DNA from 4 places in the Staphylococcus sp. Marseille-Q1834 genome. Region 1 is predicted to be linked to each of the others. Evidence: riboswitches for the same ligand, from Rfam matches in the RefSeq annotation. Region 1 holds a riboswitch; each other region holds the start of a gene.
The links. A riboswitch is a leader RNA that binds a small molecule or an ion and turns the genes downstream of it on or off. The one in region 1 is predicted to bind S-adenosylmethionine.
Positions count from the first base shown of each region.

Region 1 (3,605 bases):
TCGGATCTAAATCAAGTGTGTTAAACACTTGTTCCATCATAGGTAACTCTTGGAATTGATTACCACTAATACCATTGTAAACATGCCCTTTTAACAATTGAGAGTCAATAATATAAAGACCAGTACGTGTTAATACTAAATGACTAATGCGTTGAATATCATTAAACTCATTACTTGGTAAAAAGATATTCGCCATAATATGCATATCATCACGTCGAATACGCTTCTCATTCACTAATCGGTCACGAATACCAATTAATCGCATGTCCGTTACATATTCACTTGTATTTTTAGAGAAAAGTTTTAAAGCATCAATTTCACGATTTTTTCCGCTAATTGTGGCATCGAAATCTTCTTTTTGTCGAGTAACTTGTTTCTTGTTTTCGATACGCTCTTTTTCTAAAGCCTCTTCATGCGACTCAAGCATTTGCTTTTCTTTAAGACTGTATTCTTCTTTCGTATTCTGTTTGATATTATTTTTACTTTTCAAGGTAACTAAGAATAATATTAAACAAATGATTGCTACAACAATTGCTGCAATTAAACCAATTTCTATTGGTCCAAATGAATTCATTAAAACAACGCTCCTTCAGACTGTAGACAATTTCTTTCAGTCATTATACTTAAAATTACTTTATCGACAAGCTTACTTCTTTACTATCAATAGTCCTAATTATAATAGAAATGATTAATAATTTCGATATAAAACATCAAATTTTGTATAGAGGTAATTATGCTTGTACAGCATCTTTTAAGACATTAACTTTGTCTAATTTCTCCCATGGTAATAGGACATCAGTACGTCCAAAGTGACCATAAGCTGCTGTTTGTTTATAAATTGGTTGTTTTAAGTCTAACATTTTAATAATGCCCGCTGGTCTTAAGTCAAAGTGTGCTCTAACCGCTTCAACTAATTGTGCTTCTGATACTTTACCAGTATTAAATGTATCAATAGAAATCGAAACTGGTTCAGCTACACCAATTGCGTAAGCTAATTGAACTTCACATTGATCAGCTAACTCAGCTGCGACAATATTTTTAGCTACATATCTTGCTGCATATGCTGCTGAACGGTCTACTTTAGTTGGGTCCTTACCACTAAAGCAACCGCCACCATGACGCGCATAACCACCGTACGTATCTACGATAATTTTACGTCCTGTTAAACCAGCGTCACCTTGAGGTCCACCGATTACGAAACGACCTGTTGGATTAATAAAGAATTTAGTTTCGTCATCAATTAAGCCTTCTGGTACCGTAGGATAAATGACATGTTCTTTAATATCACTTTGAATTTGTTCTAATTCAATATCATCAGCATGTTGAGATGATACAACGATTGTATCGATACGTTTAGGTTTGTCATCTTCATCATATTCTACAGTTACTTGAACTTTACCGTCAGGACGTAAGTAATCTAAAATACCATCCTTACGTACATCTGATAGACGTTTAGCAAGTTGATGAGATAAGAAGATTGGTAAAGGCATATATGTTTCAGTTTCATTTGTAGCGTAACCAAACATTAAACCTTGGTCTCCTGCACCAGTTGCTTCAATTTCTTCTTCTGAAATATCTTCACGGTACTCTAATGCTTTATCTACACCTTGTGCAATGTCTGGAGATTGTTCATCAATTGCAGTTAATACTGCCATTGTTTGATAATCATAACCATATTTTGCGCGTGTATAACCAATATTTTTAATTGTTTCGCGTACAACTTTAGGGATATCTACATATGTAGAAGTTGAAATTTCTCCTGCAATTAAAGCCATACCTGTTGTCACTGTCGTTTCACAAGCGACACGTGCATTTGGATCATCTTTTAAGATTTCGTCTAAAATGGCATCAGAAACTTGGTCAGCGATCTTATCAGGGTGGCCTTCAGTCACTGATTCTGAAGTAAATAAACGTTTATTATAAGTCATGTTTTGCTCCTTTTATTATTTAAATTTACGAAAATTCTCTTTCAAATTGTGAGCTCAAAATAAAAGAGCCCTCTTCACTATAAAAGATAGAGAGAAGGCTCTTAAACGTCCATTCGCTCTTATCGTTCAGACCATATATGTCTGCAAACGGTTTGGCACCTTTCTTTTGTTAAAAAGAGGTTGCTGGGTTTCATTGGGTCCATGTCCCTCCACCACTCAGGATAAGAGAATCCGTTACTAACTATACTACCGAATCCCCTCATCAATGTCAATTTCGATTTTTAAAAGTTTTTGTCTTTTCCAGGTGGAATAAATAAGGCAATATGTTATACTAATTTAATGTAAAGGCTTACACGAAATATTTCAATAAATTGATGCTGGAGGGATTGGGTATGTCAGTAGATACATACAGCGAAACACCTAAAATTAAACATTTGTTAGAGAAAGAAAGCTCACTGTTTCAACTTTCTACTACACAACTTTACAACAAGATTTTAGATAATAACGAGGGCGAATTAACTGAACTAGGAGCAATCAATGCAAGTACAGGTAAATATACTGGACGTTCTCCTAAAGATAAATTCATCGTAACTGAACCTTCTTATAAAGATAATATCCACTGGGGAGATATTAACCAACCTATTGATGAAGAAACCTTCTTAAATCTCTATAATAAAGTTTTAGACTATCTTGAAAAAAAAGATGAACTTTACGTTTTCAACGGCTATGCTGGAAGCGACAAAGATACTCAACTTAAACTAACGGTTATCAATGAATTAGCATGGCATAACCTATTTGCACAAAACATGTTTATTAGACCTGAATCAGTTGAAGAAGCTAAAAATATTAAGCCAAACTTCACAATTGTTTCAGCACCTCATTTCAAAGCAGATCCAGAAGTAGATGGCACTAAGTCAGAAACATTTGTTATTATTTCATTCAAACATAAAACAATTTTAATCGGTGGTACTGAATACGCTGGGGAAATGAAAAAAGGAATCTTCTCAGTAATGAACTACTTATTACCAATGCAAGACATTATGAGTATGCACTGCTCTGCAAACGTAGGTGACAAAGGCGATGTAGCTTTATTCTTCGGTTTATCAGGAACTGGTAAAACAACGTTATCTGCTGCACCTGACCGTAAATTAATCGGTGATGATGAACATGGTTGGAATAAAAATGGTGTCTTCAATATTGAAGGTGGATGCTATGCTAAAGCAATTAACCTTTCAAAAGAAAAAGAACCTCAAATCTTCAATGCTATTGAATATGGTACAATTCTAGAAAATACTGTAGTTGATGAACGCGGTCGTGTAGATTTCGACGATAACACTAATACTGAAAATACACGTGCAGCTTACCCTATTCACCATATCGATAATATTGTGTTACCTTCAAAAGCAGCACATCCTAATACGATTATCTTCTTAACTGCAGATGCATTCGGAGTACTTCCTCCAATTGCTAAATTATCTAAATCACAAGCAATGTATCATTTCTTAAGTGGTTTCACTTCTAAACTAGCTGGTACAGAACGCGGTGTAACAGAACCTGAACCATCATTCTCAACATGCTTCGGTGCACCATTCTTACCATTAAACCCTATTAAATATGCTAATTTATTAGGTAAATTAATCGATGAGCATGATGTAGATGTTTATTTAGTAAACACAG
Region 1 covers NZ_CAKASN010000002.1:577,144-580,748, forward strand. Annotated here, with positions in the region: gene LIX58_RS11920 (NERD domain-containing protein) at 1-574, opposite strand, end outside; gene metK (methionine adenosyltransferase) at 732-1,928, opposite strand; SAM riboswitch class I at 2,045-2,156, opposite strand; gene pckA (phosphoenolpyruvate carboxykinase (ATP)) at 2,321-3,605, shown strand, end outside.

Region 2 (3,605 bases), on a different contig from region 1:
TTTAATTTTACAAATATTAATTCAATAAATTGTATCAACTTTTAATATTAATAGTTGAATGAAAAGTAACGGTATGGCATCATTAAATTGTAATTAATTTTAGGAGGGGATTTTCGTGGCAGTACCGAGCGAATTAAAATATTCTAAAGAACATGAATGGGTTAAAGTTGAAGGCAATACAGTAACAATTGGTATTACTGAATACGCACAAGGCGAATTAGGTGATATCGTATTCGTTGAATTACCAGACGTTGACGATGAAATCAACGAAGGGGATACTTTTGGTAGCGTAGAATCAGTTAAAACTGTTTCTGAATTATATGCACCAGTATCTGGTAAAATTGTTGAAACTAACGAAGAATTAGAAGATAGCCCTGAGTTCGTAAACGAATCACCATACGAAAAAGCATGGATGGTTAAAGTTGAACTTAGCGATGAAAGTCAATTAGACGAGTTATTAAGTGCTGATCAATATTCTGAAATGATTGGTGAATAATTAACAGGGAACTCCTTGATTTCGTATCATGGAGTTTTTTATTTTATAAAAATTAATTTACTCAAATATTAATACAATAACCCGCACTTAAAATACATATATGTAAGGGTAAGTATATACACGTTAAAATTAAATAATGATAGTTAGTGAGCCTTTCAAAAATAAATCATTCTAAATGTTAAGTCTTAGTAAAATAAGTTTAGAATTTGATTATTCTGTGAAGAAGTTAATGATTGTTTATTATCGACTTAGAAGGTGGATGAGCATGGCAATTTTAAATAAAGTTATTATTGTTGAAGGTAAATCTGATAAGAAGAGAGTACAACAAGTCATCGCTGAACCTGTCAATATTATCTGTACGCATGGTACAATGAGTATCGACAAGATAGATGATATGATCGAATCATTATATGATAAGCAAGTGTATGTACTTGCAGATTCAGATGACGAGGGTGAGAAAATTAGAAAGTGGTTCAAACGATATCTGAGCGAAAGTGAGCACATTTATGTTGATAAAACGTACTGTGAAGTCGCGCGATGTCCTAAAAACTATCTTGCTAATGTTTTGAGCAGATACGGTTTTACTGTTCGAAAGGAGAAGCGTCTCATACCTAATTTAACGACTGAAAGGTTAGTATTAATGAATGAGTAGTACAACAAAAGTAGAAGATATTAGAGAAAACTTCAAAGAAAATAAACATCTTATATTTGGGTATACGCCCATGTGTGGCACATGTAAAATTTCTGAGCGCATGCTAGACATCGCAAATGAGATTTTAAAATTGCCTATTAAAAAGATAGATTTAAATTTTCATCCAGAATTTAGCGAAGAAAATAAAATTATGTCCGTGCCTGTGTTAATGATTATGAGTAAGGATAAGGAACTAGATAGAATCTACGCATTTCAATCTGTACCTTATTTGTTAGAAAAATTAAAATAATGATTGACGAATTTATAGTGCAATGATAGGATATAAATTAATTAAATAGTGCGAAAACTCTTATCAAGAGAGGTGGAGGGATGTGCCCTATGAAGCCCGGCAACCGTCTAGACAATAGAAATGGTGCCAATTCACATAAAGTTTAACACTTTAGAAGATGAGAGAAAGATATTTCAATGCTTTCTCAACTTAACTAAAGTGGGAAAGCATTTTTTAATTACATAAAGTTTTAAGGAGGCACTTAACGTGATTGAATTAAATCAAGTAGTTAAACGCTATCACACAAAGAATAAAGATGTTCTAGCAGTTGATCACGTTGACTTAAAAATAGAATCAGGCTCAATTTTTGGAGTGATTGGATTCTCTGGTGCTGGTAAAAGTACGTTAATTAGAATGTTCAATAATCTAGAGGAACCTACATCAGGGGACATTATTATAGATGGCGACAATATTAACAAACTTTCAAAAGCAGAGTTAAGAAAAAAACGTCAAAAAGTAAGTATGGTATTCCAACATTTTAATCTATTGTGGTCACGAACTGTTTTAAAAAATATTATGTTTCCGCTTGAAATTGCTGGCGTCTCTAAAGAGAAAGCTAAGCAAAAAGCTTTGGAACTTGTTGAGCTTGTAGGCTTAAAAGGTAGAGAAAATGCTTATCCTTCAGAATTATCTGGTGGACAAAAGCAAAGAGTAGGTATCGCACGTGCATTGGCAAATGATCCAGACGTGTTATTGTGCGACGAAGCAACAAGTGCACTTGACCCACAAACTACCGATGAAATTTTAGATTTACTATTAAAAATAAAAGAGAGTCAAAATCTTACGATTGTTATCATCACTCATGAAATGCAAGTAATCAGACGTATTTGTGATGAAGTAGCTGTTATGGAAAATGGACGTGTCATTGAAAAAGGTAGAGTAAGTGAAGTCTTTGAAAATCCTCAACACGAAGTGACAAAACGCTTTGTCAAAGATGATTTAGATGATGACTTTGAAGAGTCAATTAAACATTTAGAACCATTAGATTCAGATGCTTACATTGTGAGACTTAATTTCAATGGCAACAACACTACTGAACCTATCGTGTCTTACATAACTAAAAATTTGAATATTGATATTAATATTCTTGAAGCAAATATTAAAAATACACGTGATGGTTCAATTGGATTTTTAGTTATCCATATTCCACATATTACGCATGAGGCTTTTGAAGAATTTAAAAATGATTTACATAAGCGATATGTCAATGTGGAGGTGATTAAGCATGAATAAATCATATGGTGATATTCTTCATGAAATGGTTACAATGCCTAATGTACAATGGCCAGATGTATGGCAAGCGATTTATGAAACGTTATATATGACTATCGTTTCAACAATCTTCGCGTTTATTCTAGGCTTAATCTTAGGTGTATTACTCTTCCTTTCAGCTAGAAGCAATTCTACTGGGGCAAAAATATTTTATAGCATAGTTTCATTTATTGTTAACTTATTCCGAGCAATTCCATTTATTATCTTAATCTTGTTATTAATTCCATTTACAAGTGTTCTTTTAGGAACAATAAGTGGTCCTACTGGTGCATTACCAGCCTTAATTATTGGTGCAGCACCATTCTACGCAAGATTAGTAGAAATTGCATTTAAGGAAATTGACAAAGGTGTCATCGAAGCGGCTCAATCAATGGGAGCAAACACATGGACAATTATTTGGAAAGTATTACTTCCAGAATCAATGCCAGCACTTGTATCAGGTATTACTGTTACAGCGATTGCTTTAGTTGGTTCAACTGCAATTGCCGGTGTTATTGGTGCAGGCGGTTTAGGTAACTTAGCTTACTTAACTGGTTTCACACGTAGCCAAAATGATGTCATTTTAGTTTCAACAGTCTTCATTTTAATTATTGTATTTATAATTCAATTCATTGGGGATTGGATTGCAAATAAAATTGATAAACGATAAGGGAAAAGAGGTTTGATTTAATGAAAAAACTTTTAAGTTTATTTTTAGTACTTACACTTACTGTTGTATTAGCCGCATGTGGAAATGGCGGAGGGGACAAAGATAAAAAAATCGTAGTTGGTGCTTCACCAGCTCCTCACGCTGAAATCTTAGAAAAAGCAAAACCTTTACTTAAAAAGAAAGGCTATGACTTAGAAATTAAAACAAT
Region 2 covers NZ_CAKASN010000001.1:301,045-304,649, reverse strand. Annotated here, with positions in the region: gene gcvH (glycine cleavage system protein GcvH) at 116-496, shown strand; gene LIX58_RS01580 (toprim domain-containing protein) at 762-1,148, shown strand; gene LIX58_RS01575 (thioredoxin family protein) at 1,141-1,437, shown strand; SAM riboswitch class I at 1,495-1,601, shown strand; gene LIX58_RS01570 (methionine ABC transporter ATP-binding protein) at 1,684-2,709, shown strand; gene LIX58_RS01565 (methionine ABC transporter permease) at 2,702-3,397, shown strand; gene LIX58_RS01560 (MetQ/NlpA family ABC transporter substrate-binding protein) at 3,418-3,605, shown strand, end outside.
Region 2: linked by a shared signal. The riboswitch ahead of LIX58_RS01570 (methionine ABC transporter ATP-binding protein) and the one ahead of metK (methionine adenosyltransferase) in region 1 are both predicted to bind S-adenosylmethionine.

Region 3 (3,605 bases), on a different contig from region 1:
TTCGTGACATAAAGCTTCAAGTGCTTCGAAATAACCTTCTACCGGTTCTAATAAACCACCATCACCTTGAATCGTTTCAACAACGATACAAGCCACTTCTTCAGCCGGCACATACTTCGCAAACATTTCTTTAAGTGGCGCAAGGTATTCTTCGATGGTATTCGCATGAGGTTGTTCATACATCCCTCTATATTTATCTGGAAAAGGAATATGGTAAAAGCCATTAAGCAATGGTCCATAGTGTTTACGCATATTCAAACTAATCGCTGACATAGAGAGTGAGCCAAACGTTGACCCATGATACGCATTTGTAAAGCTAATGATATAGGGGCGTCCTGTGTACGCGCGTGCAAATTTAATAATTCCATCATTTGCATCTGAGCCGCTTAATCCAAATGTGACACGCTTCTCATAATCCCCTGGCGCAATCTCACACAATTTTTTAGATAACTTAACGGCTGGTTCATGGTACATGTTAGCAGGCGTATAATGAATAAACTTATCTACCTGTTTCTTAATCGCATCAGTAACGCGTTTCGGTGCATGCCCTACATTTTGAGAACTGGCACTTGAAAGTAAATCAATGTACGCTTTCCCATCCACATCAACTAATGTTGCCCCGTATCCATGATCAATCGCTAACGGGTAATATTTTATTCTCCCAGATGTTGCAAAATATCGTCCGTCTTCTTTAATTAATTCCTCTGCCTTACTCATGATTACTCATCCTCCCATAACGTGCCTTCCCTTATACATTTATTTTTTGAAAAGTTTTGGCCCTCGCAATAAACTTCATTTAATAATAGTAATCAATATCTTACTAATAATTATCAGATTTGTAAATATTTTCTGAATATTTAAAATATAAAAAGTTTTGAAGAGAGTGGAGATAATGAATATAAATGACTCAACAGCTTTCTTTAAGACAAGACCTTAGATACCAAGTTCGACTAAACTTTCTTGTGGTAAATTTATATTCGAATAGATAAATAATTAGCATTAATTCTCGAAAGAATTGTACAACCAATCAATAAATGCATTCAAAAAATGACCCACAAAGCAGTAGCTTTGAGAGTCATTTCTATAAATAATTATTTGCTATCATATGGAATTACATCGTCTCCATATTCTTTTTTAATATAATCTTTTATTTCTTTCGATTGCATTACTTTTAACAATTCTTGGAACTTTTTATCTTTTTTATGCCCTTCTTGTACAGCAATAATATTAGCAAACGGAGATGATTTACCTTCCATAACAATCGCGTCTTTAGATGGTTTCAAACCATTATCGATGGCATAGTTAGAATTCATAATCACTGCTGCTCCTTCGCCATTTTTGTATGTCTTAGGTAAAAATTCAGCACCTTGCTGATGATTAAATTTTAAATTCTTTTTATTTTCAGCAATATCTTCAAACTTTGCATCTTCAATTTTGACACCTTTTTTCAACTTAATGAGACCTTCGTCTACAAAGAATGATAAAAATCGTCCTTCTTCCGCTGGGTTATTTGAAACATAAATCGTTGAACCTTCAGGAATATCTTTCAGTTTTTTGTATTTTTTACTGTATACACCCATAGGTGTTGTAAATACTTTACCTAATTCTTCTATTTTATATCCATGACTTTTCCTTTCAGCTTTTAAATAAGGCACATGTTGGAAGAAATTCGCATCTACATCACCTTTATCTAATAATTTATTTGGCACTTTATAATCATTTACTTCTTTAACTTCTAAATCATAACCTTTTTTCTTTAATTGTTCTTTTGCTTTCTTCAACACATCTCCATGTGGTGCAGGTGAAGCAGCAACCGTGATTTTTTTATTATCCTCTTTATCTTTGCCACATCCTGCTAATACAATAACTAAAACTAAAATACTTATCACACTTAACCATTTTTTCATGTATATCGACACCTCTTTTTTAATAATGATTCAATTACACCTCAACTCTTAAATAGTTAGAAGACATAAAAAAATACTTTCTATTATTTAAGAGAAAGTATCGATACACTTTCTCTCATCTCTTAAAGTATTGTTTACTTTATGTGAATTAGCACCATTTCGTTAAACGACGGTTGCTGGGCTTCTTAGGGCACATCCCTCCACCACTCTTGATAAGAGTTAATAAGTCTTATTGAATTGTTATCATATTAGCATTGGATAGCATTTAGGTCAATATTTTTCTAAACATTCTAAATTTTTAAAATGTGTGATTTACTTTGCCATAGGGAATAGCTTGGTAAACACATTTGAAGGATGGATGATTATGGTACGGTATGGCTACCACTTTCTTAGTGCATTGCTTATTAGCGTTTTATTATTACTGATCATGTTTATTATGGATGTATTAGTACAGTCGACTCATTTAACTTTATTGCTAATTAATATAGATTTTCTTGCAGATCCTAGCAAAACACCATTAATTCTTGAATTATTGATTCATGTATTCATCGGTTTTATCATTTATATTATTTTCTTAGCGATTTATCATATTTCTAAACCGTTTTATAGAATCAGTTATTTCTTATTATTGATTGTTTTTGCAGTATTATATCCCCTATTAATTGTTATGGCTCAACGCTCATTTTTCCACTTTAGTTGGGGTGAATATGGATTATGGATGATTGCGCACTTGATTTTTACAGTTTTAATGGCTTGTGCAATTCCTTACTTTTCAAAAAAGAGCTTCTAAAAAGTCATTTGAAAATCTTAAAAAAATCTTTACTATCATTAACTAATATTTACAAACTATCATTTCTTTAAATTAGATTAAAAATTCAATATTGTTTATTTTAAACCCCTATTCAATTGTTATTTCAATGCTACACTAAAGCTGTAATTGATAATAAATGAAATGGGGTTTTCATTGTGAAGAAGGTCTCTTTAATTGCATCAACTGTTTTAACAAGTACAGTATTGCTATCTGTAGCAAATCCAGCACATGCATCTGCTGCAGAAGTTGTAACGCAAGATAATGCCCAACAAGTTGCAACTACGGCGATGTCAAACAGTGGAGGCAACCCTAATTTACAAAACTTCAAAAAAGCAGTAGATAAAGGCGATTACTTTGAAATCGTTAGTCAAAATAAATTAAATGCTGGTAATGGTGTTTACAGAGTTTATAAGAATGGTGAAGTTGACTATAAAAATGATAAATATAGTCAATTTAGTAGACTTCAAGATGAGGAAACACATGCAGAACATGGTATAGCTAAAGCAGCTGAAGTAGAACCTCAACATAAAAAAGCACCGAAAGTCGCTTCAGTAGATTGTGCACGCGAGCTCAACGCGTATTATGTGGGAAATGTAGATTCTTCAGAAGTACCTTCTGTAAAACAAATCAAAGCACATAAATCAAAGCAGCATGCCTCAGATAAATCTTTACCTCAAACAGGTGAAGCGCAACATGAACCAACAAGTCAAATATTCGGTGGCTTATTCCTTTTATTAGGAAGCGCCTTTATGATTAATAGAAGAAATAAAAAAGCGTCATAATATAAAAAGTTACGCCTTTCAACCTATAGTGTTGAAAGGCGTAATTTTATTATTATTGATTATCTTGATTGTTTTGTTTGTCTTTGTTGTTATCTTGGCTATTTT
Region 3 covers NZ_CAKASN010000001.1:1,249,720-1,253,324, reverse strand. Annotated here, with positions in the region: gene LIX58_RS06160 (aspartate aminotransferase family protein) at 1-717, opposite strand, end outside; gene LIX58_RS06155 (MetQ/NlpA family ABC transporter substrate-binding protein) at 1,092-1,907, opposite strand; SAM riboswitch class I at 2,020-2,126, opposite strand; gene LIX58_RS06150 (hypothetical protein) at 2,272-2,697, shown strand; gene LIX58_RS06145 (LPXTG cell wall anchor domain-containing protein) at 2,874-3,500, shown strand; gene LIX58_RS06140 (putative glycoside hydrolase) at 3,553-3,605, opposite strand, start outside.
Region 3: linked by a shared signal. The riboswitch ahead of LIX58_RS06155 (MetQ/NlpA family ABC transporter substrate-binding protein) and the one ahead of metK (methionine adenosyltransferase) in region 1 are both predicted to bind S-adenosylmethionine.

Region 4 (3,605 bases), on a different contig from region 1:
ACCAAAGAAATGAATCAAGCTCAATCCTTGGATATACATCAATAATGATAACACAACTTCGAAATTTAACACGATACTTTGGAAAATACTTGGTTCAGTTGCCACCATGACACATAGCAATACAACCATATATATCCATAGTAATGAACGATTCATTTGCCAAGCAAATAGCGGTTTAAAAATAGGTGTTGCTACTTTAAATTTACGAAGAATTGGAAATGTAATAATTAGATTAATTAAAACAAAAATAAAGATTAAAATGATGATAAAACTTGGAAGTTGAACTGACATTTGTCGGAAGCCTTCTTCTAAAATCGTTTTATAATCTGATTCCACGCCTGCGGTTACAATCGCTTCATGCATTGTATCTTTAAATGGTTTAATTAGTGTTGAGGCACTTGGAATTTTTTTAAATACTTGTAATAACATCATTGCGACTAAAGTAAATATACTTAAATAAGCTGTGGCTATATATAAGATACGTTCTTTAGAAGCACGTTCTTTTAATAATTGGCCAATTACGAAACTAAATAATAAAACTAAAATCATGGCACTTAATACGAACGTATTACCTAATAAAGTGGTTAAGATTACGGTTACTAAAGCTCCAATTCCAAACGATGGTATCGATTTGTTCCATAGAATCACACCGGGAATGGTAGCGAATAGACATAATATTAAACCAAGAACTGGTAATACATACGTTACTAAAGCAACAACCACAAGTGCTAACGTTCCTAGAATGGTTGCTTTAGGATGTACTTTTGAAAACACATTCGCCACTCCTATACTTTTTTGACTATAACCTCTATTTTAACCTCTATGGAAGATTAAAACAAATAGCGCGAATGCTTCTTATTAGAAGTCTTTCCCATTATTTACGTTTGAAATGAGTGACCTTTAAGAAATGATAGAGTTTTGGCGCCCAGTCATTAAAGTTTAATAGGAAACCATCATGGCCGACATTATCTGGCACAAAGAAGTGACGATGATATTTAAACCGCTCCCCTACTGCTCTTACTTGATCATCTGGATAGAGTAAATCGTCTGTAAAGCCCATTGTTAAGACTTTCGTATCTAAAGACTGCAACACTTCATCTACATCATCACGACCTCGATCTAAATTATGACTATCTAATACATTTAACATAGTTAAATAACATGTTAAATCGTAGCTTTCTTTAAATTTGTCGCCTTGGTAGCGTTGATAAGTAACCACCTCATCTGGCGTAAAACGTTGATCGTAACTTTTAGAGGAGCGATAAGTAAGAAAGCCAAGTTGGCGTGCGATACTCAAACCTTCTTTGCCACCTAACTGAATGGCTTCACGTGCAATTTCATTAAAGGCACGACTATATGACGATGTTTTGTCCGTAGCAGCTAAGATGACTGCTTTATCTATTTGAAATTGGTTGTTATAGAGCAATTCCATCGCTTGCATACCACCAAGACTGCCCCCGATTAAGATATTAATTCTATCGAAGCCGAGTGCCTGAATGCCCTTTTCAATAGCTTTAACTATATCTCTTAGGGTTAATTGCTTTGGAAAATGTGGGTCCGTTAATGGCGAACTTGAACCGAATGGGCTACCAATTACGTTAAATGTAAGAAATTGGTAATCATAGATGGGCATGTAGCCACCATCAATGATTTCACGCCACCATCCTGGATGTTCATCTGTGCCATAGGTTAAATGATTACCTGTAAGGGCATGACAAACCACGACAAGTGGTTGACCTGAATAGCCTACATGTTCGTATCGTAACTGCAAATTCTCAATGGTTTCTCCTGATTCTGTCGTAAAAGATCCTAGGTTCAAAGTATCTACGGTATAATTTGTCATGCGATTACCTCCTTTAAAATAAAAACCGCTTCCTACTCTTGTTAGAAGAAGTAAGAAGCGGTTGTGCTTTAATACTTATCATTCGAGTAGTGTCTCGTTGGTTTTAGCACCGTACGTGAAGTTGCCGGTTGCTGAAGCTTCTTTGGGCCAAGTCCCTCTGCTTCTCATAATAAGGTTTCATGTTATTTTATTTATTTACACGTTAACTTTAGTTTGAATTTATTTTATCTGATTGTCGGTATAACTTCAATCGTCAGCTATTTGGGACTGCCTTTTAAAAGAAGAAACGTATCCCGGCAATAAGTGCGATGCCGACGAGTATAGTTATAGTCAGACTGCGTGTAACGAGTGCAATGATGACGGTTGGAATGGTTACGATGATATACGGGATGTTAAGTGTGTAACCTTGAACGCCTTCTTGTTGCACGATGATACCGTCTAGGATGAGTGCTGTGAACAATGTGATTGGGATGAATGATAACCATTTAATGACGGTTTCTGAGAGTTGTATTCGTGAAATCATCAAGAATGGTAGGATTCGAATAATTATGGTTACGAGTCCACATAAGACGATTAGGATAAACATATGCCAAGATGTTGTCATCGGTCCATCACCACCCCTAGTGTTGCTGCAAAGATGGATGCGATAAGGATAGCCACGTATGATGGCATGAACCAGCTTAAAATGAGCATCATCACAATGACACATGCGATTAATACGAGATATATTTTAATCTTTGAGCCTCTAATAGTTTCAAATTGTGCCATTGCCAGGAAAATGAACATGGCCGTGATGGCGAAGTCTAGCCCAAACATTTCTGGGTTAGAAATGTATTTACCGAATACGGCACCTGCTATGCTTGCGAGTGCCCAAAACGTATAGGCTGTGAGATTTAGACCGTGTAACCAGCGATCGTTAATCTTTTCCCCTTTTAAGTGAGGCGTAATGGCTACACCAAATGTTTCATCAGTAAGAATGGAAGACATGGCTAAACGATTCCAAAAGCCGTAATCTTTGTAGTTTGGTGCGAGTGTCATTGATAAGAGAAAGAAACGTGAATTTACAATTAATGTCGTTAAGACAATTGCAGACATAGGTGTACCTGTAATTACAAGTGCGCAAATAATAAATTGTGCTGCGCCTGCGTAAACGAGTAAGCATAGCAACAGAATTTCTAAAACACTAAAATGTTGGGAAGCCGTCACGATTCCAAATGACAATCCAATTCCGATATATCCTAATAATGTAGGAATACATTCTTTAACCCCTTGTTTAAATGTCACATGTGACGTCATCTAAGTACCCCCTTTGTTTAAATTTTGTATTAAAGAAAAAATGAATCTATAAGTAATTAAACTTAGTCTAATACACGCCCTGAATAGTAGCAATAGTCTTAGACGTAGGGTTGTGTGAAGTTAGACTGAAAGATGTGTTAAAACGTTGATATTAAGACATTTTAAAATGTCAGAATTTTAGAGAATCAAAGTAGAGTTACCTCTATAAGAGTGGTCTTATTTGATATATTTTACTGCGCTACTTTAGCAAGAAAAAGCAGTTTGTAGATGTAAAAAGGAGCGGGACAGAAATTAAAATAATTTCGTTGTCCCGCCCTGGCAAGGATGACTAGATTTGATTGCATTTTCAAATCAGTCAGCTACTGCCAAAATGCTAAAGTAGGCTGAGACATTTTATTATGTCCCAGCCACTTTTCTTAATAAACCTCTATTTAAATTTTAGATTAGTCATTTACTGGACGGATTT
Region 4 covers NZ_CAKASN010000001.1:845,770-849,374, reverse strand. Annotated here, with positions in the region: gene LIX58_RS04265 (YybS family protein) at 1-789, opposite strand, end outside; gene metX (homoserine O-acetyltransferase MetX) at 875-1,843, opposite strand; SAM riboswitch class I at 1,916-2,019, opposite strand; gene LIX58_RS04255 (AzlD domain-containing protein) at 2,118-2,447, opposite strand; gene LIX58_RS04250 (AzlC family ABC transporter permease) at 2,444-3,139, opposite strand; gene serS (serine--tRNA ligase) at 3,583-3,605, opposite strand, start outside.
Region 4: linked by a shared signal. The riboswitch ahead of metX (homoserine O-acetyltransferase MetX) and the one ahead of metK (methionine adenosyltransferase) in region 1 are both predicted to bind S-adenosylmethionine.